DNA from 4 places in the Serratia sp. AR11 genome. Region 1 is predicted to be linked to each of the others. Evidence: predicted binding sites of a transcription regulator. Region 1 holds the regulator's gene; each other region holds the start of a gene.
The links. Region 1 encodes LexA, which represses DNA repair genes until DNA is damaged. Its sites were predicted from a motif close to TNCTGTATGTACATACAGNA; they were not measured.
Positions count from the first base shown of each region.

Region 1 (4,862 bases):
GCCCGAATGTGCCTCTACCGCGTAGGCGAAACCGTCCAGCGCATAAGCGGTGAAGGTCAGCAAATTCATCAGCACCGCATTTACCGCGACCACCTCGCCGCCCAGCCGGGCACCGAAGATGGTCAGCGAGGCAAAACACAGTTGCAGCAGCAATGAACGCAGCATAATGTCGCGATTCAACGCCAGCAGACGCCGCAGATTACCGCGCCAGGCTTGGCGCAGCATTGGCACAGAAATGCCGCGTATGCGCATCACGCGCCAGGACAGCCATAATCCCAACAGCAGCGTGGCATATTCAGAGATAGCCGTCGCGGTCGCGGCCCCCTGCACGTTCCAGCCCAGTCCCATCACCAGCCAGATATCCAATACGATATTCAGCAGGTTGCCGACAATCAGCAGGATCACCGGTGCGCGCACGTATTGCACGCCAAGCAACCAACCCAGGATCACCATATTGGCCAGCGCCGCCGGGGCGCTCAGCCAGCGGATCTCGAGGAACAAACGAGCCTGTTCCAGCACCGCCCCATCGCCACCGACGATTTTTAGCGCCAACTCAATCAGCGGATAGCGCAGCAACACAATAGCCACCCCGGCCAACACCGCCAGCAGCAACGGCTGCATAAAGGCTCGTGCCAGCCCCTGCGGATTTTGTGCCCCCAACGCCTGAGCAGTCAGCCCGGTGGTGCTCATACGCAGAAACAGCAACAGCATAAACAGGAAGCTGGTGGCCATGGAGCCAACCGCTACGCCACCCAGATAGGTCGGGCTGTCGAGGTGGCCGATGACTGCGGTATCTACCAGCCCAAGCAGCGGCACGGTGATATTGGAGAAAATCATGGGCAGCGCAAGGCGCCACAGGGCTTTATCGGTATCGCTGGTGAAGGCAGAAAGCAGGCGCATAGTGAAATGTTCCCGTGTATACCCGTCATCTTTCAAATTGCAGCGTTGTTATCTGCACTCAGTTATGTGGCCCGTCCATGAGCCACACCCCTTCGGGGCCGCTGCAAACAGCGTTCAAATCTGCTCCCGGCAGATTTGTCACCCCAGTTACTTACCTGAGTAAGCGCCTGGGGATGAGCGAGTTGGCCGCCTAGCTGCAACTTGAAAGCTATAGGGTATATAGTGAATCAGATATGACATCGCCCCAGAACTGGGGCGACTTGAATCAGAGGACGATGTTTGGGCGTGAGGATTAAACCCAGTCGCCATTGCGGATCACACCGACCGCCAGACCTTCAATGGTGAAATTCTGCTGACGCAGATCGACCACAATCGGCTGGAATTCACTGTTTTCCGGCAGCAGCTCAACCACGTTACCGTGTTTTTTCAGGCGCTTGACTGTGACTTCATCTTCAATGCGTGCCACAACCACCTGGCCATTACGCACGTCCTGAGTTTTATGCACCGCCAGCAGATCGCCGTCGAGAATACCGATGTCACGCATCGACATGCCGTTGACCCGCAGCAGGAAATCCGCGCTCGGTTTGAACAGGGATGGATCGACCTTGTAGTGCCCTTCGATATGCTGCTGCGCCAGCAGCGGCTCACCGGCAGCGACACGGCCAATCAGCGGTAAACCCTCTTCATCTTCCATCAGCAGGCGAATGCCGCGCGAAGCGCCGGAGATAATCTCGATAACGCCTTTACGCGCCAGCGCTTTCAGGTGTTCTTCTGCGGCATTTGGCGAACGGAACCCCAGACGCATGGCGATCTCGGCGCGCGTTGGCGGCATGCCAGTGGACGAAATATGATCGCGAATCAGATCATAGACCTCTTGCTGTCTGGTAGTTAGTGCTTTCATTCCGCCCCCTGTTTGTTTATACAGTCTTGCTGTGAGTATATACAGGTAACTGCGGCTTGGGAACCGAAGAGTGAATAAAAATCAGGGATTAGCGACACCTGTCGCAACGCAACGCCGCCACTCAGGCAAAGTGCTGCCACAGCACCGACCCCCAGACAAACAGCGCCAAAATAATCGCCAGCGAAACCGCCGCCGAGCCCATATCCTTTGCCCGACCGGAAAGCTCGTGATGCTCAGTCCCTACCCGATCGACAATCGCCTCAATCGCGCTGTTCAGGATTTCGACGATCATCACCAACAGCACCGATCCGATCAGTAAAATGCGCGCTATCGCACCCACGTCCAGCCAAATCGCCAGTATGATAGCCAGCACGGTCGCCACCAATTCCTGGCGGAATGCCGCTTCGTGCTGCCAGGCAGCGGAAAAGCCTTTATAAGAGTAGCCGGCGGCTTTAATAATACGGGTCAGGCCGGTTGCTTGGTTTGCCATGTTTTTTAGTGCCTTTAGCAGAGATAAGTCATAATTAAACAGTCTAGGCCAGGAAACTCTCCCGGCTCTCGGTTTTCCAACACCACAGATCTGCTACCCGGTTTCTGGTATGCTTGCGGCGCATTGCTAACAAGAGGCTTCACGTTGTTATGTCAGGTTGGCGTAAAATTTATTATAAACTATTGAATTTACCACTCAAACTGTTGGTAAGAAGTAAGGTTATCCCTTCAGATCCGGTCACGGAGTTAGGGTTGGATCCCTCACGGCCGATTTTGTATGTTTTACCTTATAATTCCAAGGCGGATTTGCTGACGCTGCGCACCCAGTGCCTGGCGCAAGATCTGCCCGACCCCCTCAATCCGCTGGAGATAGACGGCACCGTGCTGCCAAGCCACGTGTTTATTCACGACGGCCCGCGCGTATTCCGCTACTACACGCCGAAAGAAGAGTCGGTAAAACTGTTCCACGACTATCTGGACCTGCACCGCAGTAATCCGGATCTCGACATTCAGATGCTGCCGGTTTCGGTGATGTTTGGCCGCTCTCCGGGGCGCGAAGGTCACGGCACACCGCATCTGCGTCTGCTGAATGGCGTGCAGAAATTCTTCGCCGTGCTGTGGCTCGGCCGCGACAGCTTTGTCCGTTTTTCCAATACCGTTTCGCTGCGCCGCATGGCCACCGAGCACGGTACGGACAAAATCATTGCGCAGAAACTGGCTCGCGTAGCACGCATGCACTTCTCGCGTCAGCGTCTGGCCGCCGTCGGCCCAAGCCTGCCGGCCCGTCAGGACCTGTTCAACAAGCTGTTGGCGTCCAAGGCGATCGAAAAAGCGGTCGAAGACGAAGCTCGCAGCAAGAAGATTTCCCACGAAAAAGCCCAGCAGAATGCCATTGCGCTGATGGAAGAGATCGCTGCCGACTTCTCTTACGAGACGGTGCGCCTTTCCGATCGCGTGCTGAGCTGGACCTGGAACCGACTGTATCAAGGTATCAACGTCACAAACGCCGAACGCGTGCGTCAGTTGGCGCAGGACGGCCACGAGATTGTTTATGTACCCTGCCACCGCAGCCACATGGACTACCTGCTGCTGTCCTACGTGCTGTATCACCAGGGTCTGGTGCCACCGCATATTGCTGCCGGTATCAATCTCAACTTCTGGCCGGCCGGGCCGATCTTCCGTCGCCTGGGCGCTTTCTTTATCCGCCGCACCTTCAAAGGCAACAAACTGTACTCGACGGTATTCCGTGAATACCTCGGCGAGCTGTTTACCCGCGGTTACTCGGTGGAATACTTTGTTGAAGGTGGCCGTTCCCGTACCGGACGTTTACTGGAACCGAAGACCGGCACCCTGTCGATGACCATTCAGGCGATGCTGCGCGGCGGTAGCCGTCCTATCACACTGGTGCCGATTTACATCGGTTACGAACACGTGATGGAAGTGGGTACCTACGCCAAAGAGTTGCGTGGCGCGACCAAGGAAAAAGAGAGCCTGTTGCAGATGCTGCGCGGCCTGCGCAAGCTGCGCAATCTCGGCCAGGGTTACGTCAACTTTGGTGACCCACTGCCGTTGACCGCTTACCTGAACCAGAATGTGCCACAGTGGCGCGAATCGATTGACCCGATCGAAGCCCAGCGTCCAAGCTGGTTAACGCCGACGGTCAACGATTTGGCGGCCAAGATTATGGTGCGCATCAACAATGCCGCCGCCGCCAACGCCATGAACCTGTGTTCCACGGCGCTGCTGGCCTCACGCCAACGCTCGCTGACCCGCGAGCAGTTGCTTGAGCAGTTGGAATGCTACCTGCAACTGATGCGCAATGTGCCTTATGCCGGCGACGTTACCGTACCAACCCAAACGCCGGATGAGCTGCTGGATCACGCGCTGAACATGAACAAGTTCGAGGTGGAGAAGGATAACATCGGCGATATCATCATCCTGCCGCGCGAGCAGGCGGTGTTGATGACCTATTACCGTAACAATATCCATCATCTGTTGGTTCTGCCATCGCTGATCGCCACTATCGTGATGCATCACCGCCGGGTATCGCGCGCTGAACTGCTACGCCAGATTGGCCTGATTTACCCAATGCTGAAGGCTGAACTGTTCCTGCATAACGACAAGGAACAACTGCCGGAAGTGCTACGACCACTGATCGACGAAATGATCCGTCAGCAACTGATCTGCGATAAGGGTGACGATCTGGTGTTGAATCCGGCACGCATCCGTCCATTGCAGCTGTTGGCCGCCGGTGTCCGCGAAACGCTGCAGCGTTATGCCATCACCATGTCAATCCTCAGTGCCAATCCAAGCATCAACCGCGGTGCGCTGGAGAAAGAGAGCCGTATTATGGCCCAGCGTCTGTCGGTGCTGCATGGCATCAATGCGCCGGAGTTCTTCGACAAGGCGGTGTTCTCCACCCTGGTGGCTACGCTGCGTGCAGAAGGCTACATCAATGACATCGGCGATGCGGTCCGTGAGCACACCATGGAGGTCTACAACATGCTGAGCGATTTGATTACCCCGGAAATCAAGCTGACCATTGAAAGCGTCAGTATGCCGGCGGAAACCA
Region 1 covers NZ_CM150739.1:4,979,766-4,984,627, forward strand. Annotated here, with positions in the region: gene dinF (MATE family efflux transporter DinF) at 1-900, opposite strand, end outside; gene lexA (transcriptional repressor LexA) at 1,193-1,801, opposite strand; gene ACSOSI_RS23530 (diacylglycerol kinase) at 1,923-2,291, opposite strand; gene plsB (glycerol-3-phosphate 1-O-acyltransferase PlsB) at 2,441-4,862, shown strand, end outside.

Region 2 (4,862 bases), 2.6 Mb from region 1:
GAAGCCTGCAAAGCCAGCCCGACGAAAATCAGAATATAAATCACGATAAACATGAAATTAGCGCCGCTGAACAGGCTTTTTTCTACGTCAGGAACCGGCGAGTTATACCAGAAGATATTCAGGAACGGCGTATTGAAGCGCACCATATCGACCATCACGTGGACAAAATCCAGCATTACCGCATTGATGCCTTTAGTCTTTTCGCTGTGCTGATAAACAAACATCAACATTGAGATCAGCGTCGACAGTAACGCAGGGATAAAAACCACCCAGCCAAGAATACGTTTGATAATGGCGATGCGCCCAGCCTGTTGATACGTCATGTGTTCCCCTTGTAAGCGACGTAACCGTAATTGGCTAAGTCTACCTGTAGTTACTGAAACTCGCCCACCGTTTTCTTCACCGTTACTGTGCTACAAGCGTAGCCGGGATTATCCGAAATCAACAGCTTAACGATGACCGCGCGTTACCATTAAATAGTTATATAGTTAAATCAATCCGTTTAAACAGGAGCCGCCATGATTCGGCTGATTATCTTATTGCTGGGCGCACAGGCGCTGCACGGCCAGCGCCGCCTGCTGATGCTGTTCGGCTGGTTGTGGATCTGCGTGGGCATACTGATGCTGTTTGATGTGTTGCAAGATGGTCGTTCGGTGCTGGCGTTAGATGCTTTGGCCGTCATGCTGGCGCTGGAGGGGCTGGTGGCGATATCCGCCGCGTTGGTGATTGGCTCTGCCGCCAGCCGACCGGTGCTGCTGAAAGGGCTGAGCTTCTTGTTTATGGCCTTTTTGATACTGGACGTGCCCGCAGACGATAACATCGTCGCCACGCTGGTGTTTGGCAGCGCACTGCTGCTTGACGGTGCGGTACGTATCGCCTCCTCCACGGTGATCCAGCACAGCCGATGGAAACCGGTAGCGCTGGCCGGCAGCGGCGAAATTCTGCTGTCGCTGATGATTTTCGTCGGCTGGCCGGTGCCGCACCGGATGACGGTACCCTTTTGCCTTGGCGTAATGATCCTGCTTTCCGGTTGGGCGCTGCTGCGTATTGCTCGGCGACTGGAAAGCTTTTCGCTGAATCAGAATCAGGGTCAGCCCGAACCACAATGGACGCATGATATCACCCCGCTCAACGTGTACGTCTGGACGCCAATAGGTTCGGCAAAGGACGCGCGCCGACGTTACATCGTCGACCGCTACATCGCTGCGGTAGACGGCGGCGGTAATATTTCCACCGGTCATGCCGCTCTGGCGCTCGATCCGGATCTGTATATTAGTCACTATCCGCTTAACGATATCAGCCACTCCACACAGGATTTTCGCCAGTTGCTGCATTCCGGCGAGCAAAACAACGTCGACGGCCGTTTTCTGCCGGGCCTGCAACAAGAGGTGGCGGCCTGGTGCCCACCGGACAAAAAAATCCAGTTTCACCGCTATAACCCCGCGGCGCTGCGCACTTTCTGGCAGCACTATCAGCAGGACACCACCTACAACCTGACCCGTCGCAACTGTTCCACCACGGTGATTCGGGCACTCGACAGCGCGCTGGAGGGCGTTCTGGGCGATAAACATCTGTGGCGCCGTTTTCTGTTGCTGGTGCTCGATCCCAACCTGTGGATGCTGGCGGTGCTGCGCAGCCGTGGCGAAAGCATGACCTGGACGCCAGGATTGGTGCTGGACTATGCGCGCATGCTACAGCAGGTCACCGAGCGCCAACATCAGCGTTGGTGGTTAAAACTGCGGGAAGTGTGGCGTATCCTGCGCTTTGGCCGGGCTCAGCCTGGCAGGCAAAAGTTTTAGTCTCGCCGTCAGCGATGATAAAGTGTTGGCCACATTCACCGGCGCCGGCAAGGAGTTAACCGCTAATGGCCTATTCGCAACGCATTGAAACCGCTATTTTTGATATGGATGGTTTATTGATCGATTCAGAACCCCTGTGGCTACAGGCGGAACTGGATATCTTTGGCGCACTGGGGCTGGATTTGTCTGACCGCCACAAGCTACCGGACACCCTGGGTCTGCGCATCGATCTGGTGGTGAAAATGTGGTACCAGGCCATGCCGTGGCAAGGAGTCTCGCAAGAGGAAGTCTCCGCGCGGATCATCGAACGCGCCATAGAACTGGTACGTGAAAAACAGCCGCTGTTGCCGGGCGTGCAGCAGGCGTTGGAGCTGTGCCGCAGTCTGGATCTGAATATCGGCCTGGCCTCAGCTTCGCCGCTTCACATGCAACAACAGGTTCTGCAGATGTTTGACCTTGAAGGCTACTTTGACCAATTGGTTTCCGCCGAATATCTGCCTTACAGCAAGCCGCACCCCGAAGTGTATCTGATTGCCGCCGAACGTCTCGGCAGTGATCCACTGCGCTGTATCACTTTGGAAGATTCATTCAACGGCATGATTGCCACCAAAGCCGCCAGAATGCGTTCGATCGTTATCCCGGCGCACGAGTATCGCAACGATGCGCGCTGGGCATTGGCCGACCATAAGCTCGAAACGCTGGAGCAGCTGACACCTGATCACCTGGCCTAATCTTCACGGCATCGGTCTACTCCCGGTGCCGTTACTCATCCCCTTTAAGCCCCATCACCGCTTAATTTCAAAATAGCGCATTACGTCATAAAATAAATAAAACACCATTTCATTTATATTGAGTTAGCCTGCCGCACTCTTTATGCTAGGGCCATAAGAAAGCGCCGGGCGATCGGCACAGGCTGTCACTGCCACGCAACCTGATCCTGTCGTCCGGAGCTTTCTTCCTCCATCAGCCTTACCAGATAAAAAAACGCATCCCCCTTTAACACTGACCAAACAAGCCGTTGTAAAACCGTATAAAATAAACAATTGGTTACAGGGTAACTGCTTCCACTACTGGGAATTTTCCCATATACTGGATAAATTAACAGTTTATCAGCCGGAAATGCAGTATGACCGCGGAAGGACATCTTATTTTCTCTGTCGCTTGCGCGATTTTCGCCAAGAAGGCCGAGGTGACACCATCGCTTGCTACCGGCGACTGGTGGCATATTATCCCCGCCGCTCTGCTGACTTCGTTGCTGCCTGATATCGATCACCCCAAATCGGTGTTAGGCCAGCGCCTGCGCTGGATCGCCATTCCTATTTCACGTGCCTTCGGCCATCGCGGTTTTACTCATAGCCTGCTGGCGATCGCCGGCGGCATGGCACTGTTCCAGCTTGACGTGCCGCGCAGTTGGCCGATCCCGCCGGATGTCCTGCATGCGATGATTATCGGTTACTTCAGCCACCTGTTGGCAGATATGCTCACCCCCGCTGGCGTGCCCTTGCTTTGGCCCTGTCGCTGGCGTTTTCGCCTGCCGCTGCTAAATTCTCAGAAAGGCAACCAACTCGAGCGCGCTCTGTGCCTGTGTCTGGTGGCTTTTGCGATCTACTGGCAAGGCGGTTGCACCATTCCTGTGCAGTCCTATTTTGAACAAATAAAAAATATCAGACTGTGATCACAAAAAAATGGCCATTTAATATCCGTAAAGATTATTAATTAAACAAAATCACCAATAAAGTTATATAAAATTCCATTTGGATATAAGTGAGCCGTTACGCAAACTGTTACGATATTTAGTATCGCTACGCCTTGGTGCATAGCCATTTTTATATAAGAAAAAATAATTGGAGACATTGGGGATGAATCTTCCGCTGGTTATTAACGTGGTGATTTTTGTCGCCCTCCTTTTGCTGTTGGCGCAAAGCCGTCATAAGCAATGGAGCCTGGCGAAAAAAGTACTGGTCGGCCTGGTCATGGGCGTGGTGTTCGGTCTGGCGCTGCAACTGGTGTACGGCTCGGACAACCCGGTACTGAAAGAATCCATCAGCTGGTTCAACATTGTCGGTAACGGCTATGTGCAACTGCTGCAAATGATTGTGATGCCGCTGGTGTTCGCCTCAATTCTGAGCGCGGTCGCCAAGCTGCACAACGCCTCTTCTCTGGGGAAAATCAGCTTCCTGACTATCGGCACCCTGTTGTTCACCACGCTGATTTCGGCGCTGGTGGGCGTGCTGGTGACCAACCTGTTTGGTCTGACCGCCGAGGGTCTGGTGCAAGGGGCGCAAGAAAACGCACGTCTGTCAGCGATCCAAAGCAACTACGTCGGTAAACTGGCCGACCTGACCGTACCGCAGATGGTGCTGTCCTTTATTCCTAAAAACCCGTTTGCCGATCTGACCGGGGCCAGCCCGACCTCAATCATCAGCGTGGTGATCTTCGCGACCTTCCTCGGCGTGGCGTCGCTGCAGTTGCTGAAAGACGACAAGCCTAAAGGCGAACGCGTGCTGGTGGCGATCGATACCCTGCAGGCCTGGGTAATGAAGCTGGTGCGTCTGGTGATGAAACTGACTCCGTACGGCGTACTGGCACTGATGACCAAAGTGGTCGCCGGCTCTAACGTCCACGACATCATCAAACTGGGTAGCTTCGTCGTCGCCTCCTATCTGGGTCTGGCGATCATGTTTGCCGTGCACGCCGCCCTGCTGGCCTTCACCGGCGTTAACCCGTTGAAGTTCTTCCGCAAAGTATGGCCGGTGATCACCTTCGCCTTTACCAGCCGCTCCAGCGCCGCCAGCATTCCACTGAACGTGGAAGCGCAGACCCGTCGTTTGGGCGTACCTGAATCCATCGCCAGCTTCTCGGCCTCGTTTGGTGCCACTATCGGCCAGAACGGCTGTGCCGGTCTGTACCCGGCCATGCTGGCGGTAATGGTAGCCCCAACCGTCGGTATTAATCCGCTGGACCCGGTGTGGATCGCCACCCTGGTCGGTATCGTCACCATCAGCTCCGCCGGCGTCGCCGGTGTCGGTGGCGGTGCGACTTTCGCCGCGCTGATCGTGCTAC
Region 2 covers NZ_CM150739.1:2,375,543-2,380,404, reverse strand. Annotated here, with positions in the region: gene ACSOSI_RS11290 (YniB family protein) at 1-323, opposite strand, end outside; gene ACSOSI_RS11285 (HdeD family acid-resistance protein) at 519-1,799, shown strand; gene hxpB (hexitol phosphatase HxpB) at 1,865-2,530, shown strand; gene ACSOSI_RS11275 (metal-dependent hydrolase) at 2,926-3,474, shown strand; gene ACSOSI_RS11270 (L-cystine transporter) at 3,659-4,862, shown strand, end outside.
Region 2: a site for LexA is predicted at 2,887-2,906, ahead of ACSOSI_RS11275 (metal-dependent hydrolase). Genes of this name have one in related genera too.

Region 3 (4,862 bases), 2.4 Mb from region 1:
AGCTCGGCCAGCATGGCGCGGGCGTGAACGACAATTTGTTCACCACTCTGGGTAAGCGCAACGCTGTGCGGCAGGCGAACCAACAGCAAGGTATTCAGCGCATCTTCCAACTGAGCGATGGCCTGACTGGCGGCGGATTGGGTCATGCCGCATTGGCTTGCCGCCTGGGTGATTTTACCGCTGTCGGCTACCGCAACCAATAAACGCCAATGGAGAAGATTGTGCATCGAATCACCGTCCGACTTAACTTACAGGAACAAAAAAAGCGGCTGTGATAGCCGCTTTTCAAAATGACAGTGTGTGGTTACAGCACTTCTGCGCCGGCAATGCCGTCCAGATAACGCTCAGCGTCCAGCGCTGCCATACAACCGGTCCCGGCAGAGGTGATCGCCTGGCGGTAGATGTGGTCCATCACGTCGCCGGCGGCGAACACGCCTGGAATGGTGGTCTGGGTGGCATTACCGTGAATACCGGACTGCACCTTGATGTAGCCGTTTTCCAGCTCCAGCTGACCACCGAAAATGCTGGTGTTCGGGCTGTGGCCGATGGCGATAAACACGCCGGCCAGTTCAAGTTCCTGCGTTTGGTCTTCCGCTTTGGTGCTACGGATACGTACGCCGGTAACGCCCATTTGATCGCCCAGCACTTCGTCCAGAGTATGGTCGGTGTGCAGCACGATGTTGCCGTTTTTCACTTTCTCCATCAGCCGGTTGATCAGGATCTTTTCTGAACGGAAGCTGTCACGGCGGTGAATCAGGTGAACTTCGGCCGCGATGTTGGACAAATACAGCGCTTCTTCCACGGCAGTGTTGCCACCACCGACCACCGCGACTTTCTGATTACGGTAGAAGAAACCGTCACAGGTGGCACAGGCAGACACGCCCTTGCCTTTGAAAGCTTCTTCGCTAGGCAGGCCAAGGTAACGGGCCGATGCGCCAGTGGCGATAATCAGTGCATCACAGGTGTATTCGCCGCTGTCACCAAACAGGCGGAACGGACGGTTCTGCAGGTCAACGCTGTTGATGTGGTCAAACACAATCTCTGTCTGGAATTTTTCAGCATGCTCGCGCATACGCTCCATCAACGCCGGGCCGGTCAGGCCTTCGGCATCACCCGGCCAGTTTTCCACTTCGGTGGTGGTGGTCAACTGACCCCCTTGCTCCATACCGGTAATCAATACCGGGCTCAGGTTGGCGCGCGCTGCGTAAACTGCGGCGGTATAACCCGCCGGGCCGGAGCCCAGGATCAATAATTTGCTGTGTTTAGCCGTGCCCATGAATACCCTCTTTTCCCACAATGGCGGACAATGGATCCGATTGTAGGGAAAACGCAGCATTAAAAAAAGCGTCAGGGGATGTTGTTAACGATTTGTTTGATAGCCTTTCCCTATTAATTATTAAATTGCTGCTAAAGCGAGCGTAAAATGCAGCAATTTAACTTATGGAAGCCACTCAGCGCTGCTCCCTGCGCCATTGACTGGAAACAGCCCATTAGCGGCTTGGGGGGCCTTGACTGCGGGCTTTTCAAGCCAGCGATTCATAACTAAAAACGGGGTGCTAACTTTTCATGACGGTACGTTCTTCTGATTTTGCTTCTTTTACTTTGACAATCCGCTGCGCATTTGCGAAAACATCATAGGAAGAAGAAATTATCCCTGTCCCTACAGTAAATCGTACGTATTTACAGCGTTGGTGCGGAATTTTGCGCCGTTGCTGAAACTTCGTGTGGCAGGTGAGGGGACACCGTGCAAGCGGGGGTAATTCTTCTTGCGATAACGTCATTTAAAAACCCGGTGCAGAGTTGACAGACAGGCTGCACAAGGGGTGATGATGGTAGTGAAGCATATGACAGGCATTGGGTCTTCGCTTGGAACGAACCCTTACACATTGACGTTGGTTGGGGTGTGGCAAGTGCAGGGAAGAAAATAAGAGAGACAATAATAATGGCAGACAATAAGAAACGCCCGGGTAAAGATCTCGACCGTATCGACCGCAACATCCTGAACGAATTGCAGAAGGATGGGCGTATTTCGAACGTTGAGCTTTCCAAGCGCGTGGGGTTATCCCCAACCCCATGTTTAGAACGTGTGCGCCGCCTCGAGCGCCAGGGTTTTATTCATGGTTATACCGCTTTGCTCAACCCGCATTATCTGGATGCGTCCCTGCTGGTCTTCGTAGAAATCACGTTGAACCGCGGTGCGCCGGATGTGTTTGAGCAATTCAACTCGGCAGTACAGAAACTTGAAGAAATTCAGGAGTGTCATCTGGTGTCCGGTGATTTCGACTATCTGTTGAAAACCCGCGTGCCGGATATGTCGGCTTACCGTAAGTTGCTCGGTGAAACCTTGCTGCGTCTGCCGGGGGTTAACGACACCCGTACGTACGTGGTAATGGAAGAAGTGAAACAGAGTAACCGTCTGGTTATCAAAACACGGTAGGGTGCAGGTGCAAAACCTGATTAAATTGGTTACACTCCTGTTTATTCATACAGTTTCGGCGCCGGGGAAGCTTCTCGGCGCTGTTGCTATGTCAGCTAACAGGAACCTGGAGAGCCTTTCTTGAGCCAGGAATATACAGAAGATAAAGAAGTTACCTTGAGAAAACTCAGCAGCGGCCGCCGTTTGCTCGAAGCTGTGTTGATTGTGGTAGCCATTTTTGCCATTTACCTCATGGCTGCCTTGGTCAGTTTTAATCCATCTGACCCAAGCTGGTCGCAGACCGCGTGGCATGAGCCAATTCATAACCTGGGCGGTGGCGTCGGGGCCTGGATGGCCGACACATTGTTCTTCACCTTCGGGGTACTCGCCTATGCGATACCGCCGATCATGCTGGTGTTGTGCTGGGTGGCTTATCGTCAGCGCAGCGGCGGCGAATACATCGATTATTTTGCGCTTTCACTGCGCCTGATCGGCACGTTGGCGCTGGTGCTCACTTCGTGTGGCCTGGCGGCATTGAATGTCGACGATCTCTATTACTTCGCCTCCGGCGGTGTGATCGGCAGTTTGCTGAGCAACGCCATGTTACCTTGGTTCAACGGCATTGGTGCCACCCTGGGGCTGCTGTGCGTTTGGGCTGCGGGGCTGACACTGTTTACCGGCTGGTCCTGGCTGGTGATCGCCGAGCGTATCGGCGGCGTGGTGCTGGGGACGGCGACCTTTATGACCAACCGTTCACGCCGTGAAGACCGTTATCACGACGATGACGACCGTTACGTCGAAGAGCAACCCGAATCTGCAGACAAGGAAGCCGCGCTTGCTGCGGCTACCACAGCGACGGCGGCCAATGCAGCGGAAGATGACGTATTGTTCTCAGCGCCTTCGGTCACGGAAACCGCGAAAATGGCGGCGGAAGATGCCGAAGATCCGTTGCTCAGCGGCCTGCGGGCTCATGATGACGAAGATGCGGATATCGTACCGGTTGCGCCAGCGCCAGCCAGCGCACCTGCCACAGCGGCACCTGTTGTCGCTCAGGCACCGTCGGTTACTGCGGCACCGGTGGCTCCGGCCTCGGTGAACCAGCATCCGATGAGCGCGGTAGCGGAAAACACCGCGCCGCCGCTGTACTCGTTTGAAATCCCTGAAGAGACACCAACGCCGAAGACGACGCGCCCGGTCGACCCTTACCGGGATGACGATGAGCCTCGTATGGGGAATTGGGATGCTCCGGCCGTATCGCCGTCGCACGACCGCTCTCCATTTGATTTCTCTGCCGCACAACGTGATCATGTTGATGTCAGTGCTCCGGCCGGTTTCAGTGCCGCCGAGCCTGCCGTTTCACCGTTTGGCAGCGCGAAACCTCAGGCGCCCGCCGCAGCGACGGCAATTGCCGGTGCCGTTGCCGCCAATACCTTTATGCCGGCCTTTACCGCCACCAGTGACGCGAACTCGCAGGTGAAACAAGGCCTCGGCCCTGAATTGCCGCGCCCGAACCCGGTGCGCATTCCGACCCGGCGTGAACTGGCTTCCTACGGCATCAAGCTGCCTTCGCAGCGTATGGCCGAACAGGAACAACGCACCCGTGAGGACGACGAGCCATTGCAACAGGCTGATAATCTTTCGCAAGATCAAGATGATGAAGCCCTGCAGGAAGCAGCCTTGCGCCAGGCGTTTGCCGAGCAGCAAAGCCAGCGTTACGGCGGGGAGCCTGAGGCGGATAATCTGGATGATGAGGCTGCTCTGCAGGAGGCCGCGCTGCGTCAGGCATTTGCCGACCAGCAAAGCCAGCGCTATGGCCAGCCAGCCGCCGCGCCATCGGTGGCGCCAACTACGCCGGTAGATACCCGCAATGCGTTCGGCTTCTCACCGATGGATGATTTGGTTGATGATGGCCCGGTTGAGCCACTGTTCACCCTGTCGCCGCAGATGGAAGAACGTATTGAGCTGCAAAGCGAGCGTGAAGATGATGTGCCGTTCGGTCAGTTTGAGCCAGCCGCGCCGGCTCAGCCTCAGACCCCGCCGGTACAGCCGTATCAGCCTGCCTATCAGCAACCTGTGGCGCAACCGGAGCCTGCCGCTGTGCAGCAGCCGGCGATGGACAGCCTGATCCACCCGTTCCTGATGCGTAACGAAATGCCGTTGCAAAAACCGACCACGCCGTTGCCGACGCTGGATTTGCTGACCGAAGCCCCGAAAGAGGTGGAGCCGGTGGATTCCTTCGCGTTGGAACAAAAGGCGCGTTTGGTGGAAGCCAGCCTGGCCGATTACCGGGTGAAAGCCGACGTGGTAGATATTTTGCCAGGCCCGGTCATCACCCGCTTCGAGCTGGATTTGGCTCCGGGCGTCAAGGCTGCGCGTATTTCCAACCTGTCGCGCGACCTGGCGCGTTCACTGTCAACCTCGGCGGTACGTGTGGTTGAAGTGATCC
Region 3 covers NZ_CM150739.1:1,863,666-1,868,527, forward strand. Annotated here, with positions in the region: gene ACSOSI_RS08910 (LysR family transcriptional regulator) at 1-227, opposite strand, end outside; gene trxB (thioredoxin-disulfide reductase) at 305-1,276, opposite strand; gene lrp (leucine-responsive transcriptional regulator Lrp) at 1,943-2,437, shown strand; gene ACSOSI_RS08925 (DNA translocase FtsK 4TM domain-containing protein) at 2,558-4,862, shown strand, end outside.
Region 3: a site for LexA is predicted at 2,473-2,492, ahead of ACSOSI_RS08925 (DNA translocase FtsK 4TM domain-containing protein). Genes of this name have one in related genera too.

Region 4 (4,862 bases), 1.9 Mb from region 1:
AGCAGTTGATGCGAATGCGTTCAGCCAGCCCTGACCAGCCGTAGCTCTCCACCAGTTTATTTAAAAGTTGTTCCAGAGTGACGCCGTGCATCGGGTCTTTGGACTGGTGTTCGGTCATGGTCTGCGGCTCGTAGTTGTCAATTGGCCGCACACCATAATCAGCTTTGGCGGAGGCGACAAGGATTTTATGTTTGGCAGCGCCACCCTTGGCGGCGCCCCAACCGGTCACGAAATAGCGATAAACTGCTCGCGCAGCTGGTGGATCTCATCACGCAAGCCTGCCGCCAACTCGAACTCCAGATTCTGTGCGTGGGTATACATCTGCGCTTCCAGCTCGCAGATTTTTTGATCCAGGGCTTTTGGCGTGAGATTTTTGTATTGCCCAACGTTTTCCGCCGCCTTGCCCTTCCCTCGGCCCTTGCCGCGATTGCCCGGTTTGCCCAGCTGCAATACATCGGAAACTTTCTTGTTCAGGCCCTGCGGCACGATGCCATTTTCTTCGTTGAACGCCTGCTGTTTGGCGCGACGACGTTCGGTCTCGCTAATCGCCCTGGCCATCGAGTCGGTAATTCTGTCACCGTAGAGGATCGCTTTACCATTGAGGTTACGCGCCGCACGGCCAATGGTCTGGATTAACGAACGTTCGGAACGCAGGAAGCCTTCTTTATCTGCGTCCAGAATCGCCACCAGCGACACCTCAGGCATGTCCAGCCCCTCACGCAACAGGTTGATACCCACCAGCACGTCAAACTCACCCAGGCGCAGGTCACGAATGATTTCGACCCTTTCCACGGTATCGATGTCCGAGTGCAGATAGCGTACCCGCTCGCCGTGCTCTTCGAGATATTCGGTCAGGTCTTCCGCCATGCGTTTGGTCAGGGTGGTGACCAGTACGCGCTCGTTGATTGCCACCCGCTTGCGAATTTCAGACAGCAGGTCATCCACCTGGGTGGTCACCGGCCTGACTTCTATTAGTGGATCCAGCAAGCCGGTAGGGCGCACCACCTGATCGATAATATCGTCGCCGGACTTCTCCAGCTCATATTTGCCCGGCGTGGCAGACACGTAGATCGTCTGTGGGGCCAGCGCTTCGAACTCTTCAAAACGCATCGGGCGGTTGTCCAGCGCCGACGGCAGGCGGAAACCGTATTCCACCAGCGTCTCTTTGCGCGAACGGTCGCCCTTGTACATAGCGCCGATTTGCGGAATGGTGACGTGGGATTCATCGACCACCAGCAGGCCATCCGCCGGTAAATAATCAAACAGCGTCGGCGGTGGCTCGCCCTCTTTACGCCCGGACAGGTAGCGCGAGTAGTTTTCAATGCCGGAGCAGTAGCCCAGTTCGTTCATCATCTCCAGATCAAACTGGGTGCGCTGCGTCAGGCGCTGTTCTTCCAGCAGTTTGTTATTGGCCAACAGCACCTTGCGCCGTTCGGCCAGATCCACTTTGATCTCTTCCATCGCCTGCAGGATCCGCTCACGCGGTGTCACGTAGTGCGACTTCGGATAAATGGTAAAACGCTGGACCACCTGTTCGATCTGGCCGGTCAAAGGATCAAACAGCGAAAGCCGCTCGACCTCCTCATCAAACAGTTCAATACGCAGCGCCAGCTCGTCCGACTCCGCCGGGAAGACGTCGATCACCTCGCCACGCACGCGGAAGGTCGCGCGCTGGAAGGCCTGATCGTTACGGGCATATTGCAGCTCCGCCAAACGACGCAGGATCGAACGCTGATCGATGATCATGCCCTTGGTCAGGTGCAACATCATCTTCAAATACAGATCAGGATCGCCCAGACCGTAGATCGCCGAGACCGACGCCACCACGATCACATCGCGGCGCTCCAGCAATGCTTTGGTCGCGGAAAGACGCATCTGCTCGATGTGTTCGTTCACCGCAGCGTCTTTTTCGATAAAGGTGTCGGAGCTGGGTACGTAGGCTTCCGGCTGATAGTAGTCGTAGTAAGAGACAAAATACTCGACCGCATTCTCGGGAAAGAACTCTTTCATCTCACCGTACAGCTGCGCCGCCAGCGTTTTGTTAGGTGCCAGCACCATGGTGGGCCGGTTCAGATCGGCTATCACATTGGCGACGGTAAATGTCTTGCCCGACCCGGTAACGCCCAGCAGCGTCTGGTGTGCCAGGCCGTCTTCCAGGCCCTCTTCCAGCTTGCTGATGGCCTGCGGCTGATCGCCGGCCGGTTTGAATTCGGAATGCAGTTTGAAAACTTTACTCATGGACTCGGCTACCCTGTGGAGATGTGCGCGCTCAGGCGGCCATTGAGCTAATGCTCAATTGATGGCCTCTAATTATGGAAAGCCCCGGCGATTTTTGCCAGTGCCCATGATACTGGATATAAAACCAGCTTCAAGCGATTCGTCGCTTTAGCGTGCGTCAAATCAGGCTGAATGCACCGTCGGGGTTACAGCCGCGTGACATTTTTATTGTCAATAACAGATTTATCCCCAAAATCCGTCACGAATTAACTTATTGATAGCACTGCGGCCAAAAATCATACATAGAGACTTCATCAATACATTGGCCGCTTGATTTTAGTTAAAATATTGATAATTAATGATTTTACAAAAAAGACGAGATTGCGGACAAAGCGAACACAACCCGCGTCCGCTCTCGCTTTAAACCGGTTTTCTCAATCTAATGCACAAGGTTATCCACAGGAATGGTGGATAACTCTCACCACCCCGCCCCGGCTGGGAGTTGCAGAAAGAGCGCTTTTTGCCGTTTCTGTCCGCCAAGATGGCTTTTTTAGTTATTTTTTCACAATAATATCGCTTTGGTTATGCCGATTAATGCTAAAAAGCCCCATTGCCAAAAACGGATTTATCTCATTGCTGCCGTCACCTGATGCATCTTGCTACAACCGACGAAATAGTTTGCACCATAAGCATTCTTCGCAGCACTGGAAGAGTGCAAAAATCGTCCGCGTTAACTTTCCCCTCTATTTTCACTTGGTCCGCCAGCCCTGTCCTGGCGCGAAAAACCGTTAACAAGGCAATAACAATCCTGTTTTTAACGGTTTTATAAAGTTGGCCCAAGGGTTGCATTACCCTTGGGTGACAAAAGTACGATCGGGATAAATCTCCGGGATGGAATGGCGGAATTATCCGCTGTCATTTAGCGGACAGACGGAAGTAAAACAACCGCTCTTTACTCGATAAAGACCAAAGAGCGCGGGCAAGCCGACAATAACTGCGATTTTTGCCTATGTATCACTTGTTTTACCAGAATTTAAACTGCCTGGTAAAAGGCAGTCATTCGGCACTTTATTCTGGACATTAAAACACTCGGGAAAGAAACCGCTACTGTGAAAACGGTGGCAAGGAGTGGAATACGATTCTTTGAGGAGAATGCCGAATGTTGAGTTTAAGGTCAGTGAATCAGTTTTACGGGCAAACCCATACCCTGTGGGACATCAATCTGGAATTGCCGCGCGGCCAGTGCACGGTGCTTATCGGCCGTAACGGCGTGGGCAAGACCACGCTGGTGAACTGCATCATGGGCCATTTGCCGGTGGTTAGCGGCAGCATGACCTGGCAGTTGGCGGATGAACCGCCACAAAACCTGCTGCAGCAACCGGTGGAAACCCGCACCGCGCTGGGGATCAGCTATGTTCCGCAAGGACGGCAAATCTTTTCGCAGCTCAGCGTAGAGGAAAACCTGCAGGTAGCGCTGATGGCCGGCCGCGATAAAAACCGCCGCATTCCGCCTTTGATTTATAACCTGTTCCCCAACCTGCGAGAAATGCGCAGCCGCAGAGCCGGCGATTTGTGCGACGGTGAGCAGCAGCAACTGGCGATTGGTCGCGCTCTGGTGCTGGAGCCAGAGTTGCTGATCCTCGATGAACCCACCAGCGGTGTGCAGCCCACGATCGCGGCCGATATCGGTAACGTGATCCGTAAGCTTAACCGCGAACTGGGTATGACTATCCTGCTGGTGGAGCACAAGCTGCCGTTTGTCCGTCGCGTGGCGGACCGTTTTTGCCTGATGGACCAGGGCCGCAGCGTCGCCGATGGCACGCTGGAACAGTTGGACGAGGAATTGATTAATGCCTATCTGGCAGTTTGACTGGCAGGGGTGTGCAATATTGCACACCGCTCTCATGGCTTATCCCAGACTAACGCCTTCAGAACCGCACCACTCATTTCGCCTTGTGTTGTATCAGCGAAGACCAAACTCCGTTTGTTGGAAATGACCAAACGCTCCCTCCATATTCAACGGGTTTTCACAACCGTTAACTTGAACTGAGGGATAGACCATGGCCGATAACGATGCAAAATTTATCCAATATAGCGACCTGAACGGGAAGGTCTGGACTTTGCAAGATCGTCTTGATGTTGAGGGGATTTACGTCAAGTCTCGCGATGAACTGCTCAAGGCACAAACCTTTATTACAGGCACATTAAAAAGACCAACAATTGTAAAATTCACCGCGCCGTTTGAGGTGTGGACGGCTCCCAAGACCGATATCGATGTCGGCTACGTTTATATTGACGGCAACGGTGTAAATATCACCACCAATATCCCCAACGGGACTGAAAACGACCACAACTACTTCCTGCGCTGCTATACGTCGGCTGAAACACTGGATATCGGGATCCCCATTCGCCCTGCACCAATCTTAAAGAACTTTACCGTCAAGGGGATTGGGGCAACTCAGTCTGAAGTGCCCGGTCAAAAGACAGCATATAACTTTATAGATGGGATAGTGTTCCAATCACCGGAAAGCCTGTTGGGAAATTTTTCCGTTAATAACGTATATATTTCCGGTTTCTATTACGGCATGTATTTTGGCACCAACGCGTACATTGGGCATCACTATGGCTGTGAGATCGTCCGTTGC
Region 4 covers NZ_CM150739.1:1,416,392-1,421,253, reverse strand. Annotated here, with positions in the region: gene ACSOSI_RS06765 (VF530 family protein) at 1-118, opposite strand, end outside; gene uvrB (excinuclease ABC subunit UvrB) at 226-2,238, opposite strand; gene ACSOSI_RS06755 (ATP-binding cassette domain-containing protein) at 3,377-4,087, shown strand; gene ACSOSI_RS06750 (hypothetical protein) at 4,278-4,862, shown strand, end outside.
Region 4: a site for LexA is predicted at 2,349-2,368, ahead of uvrB (excinuclease ABC subunit UvrB). Genes of this name have one in related genera too.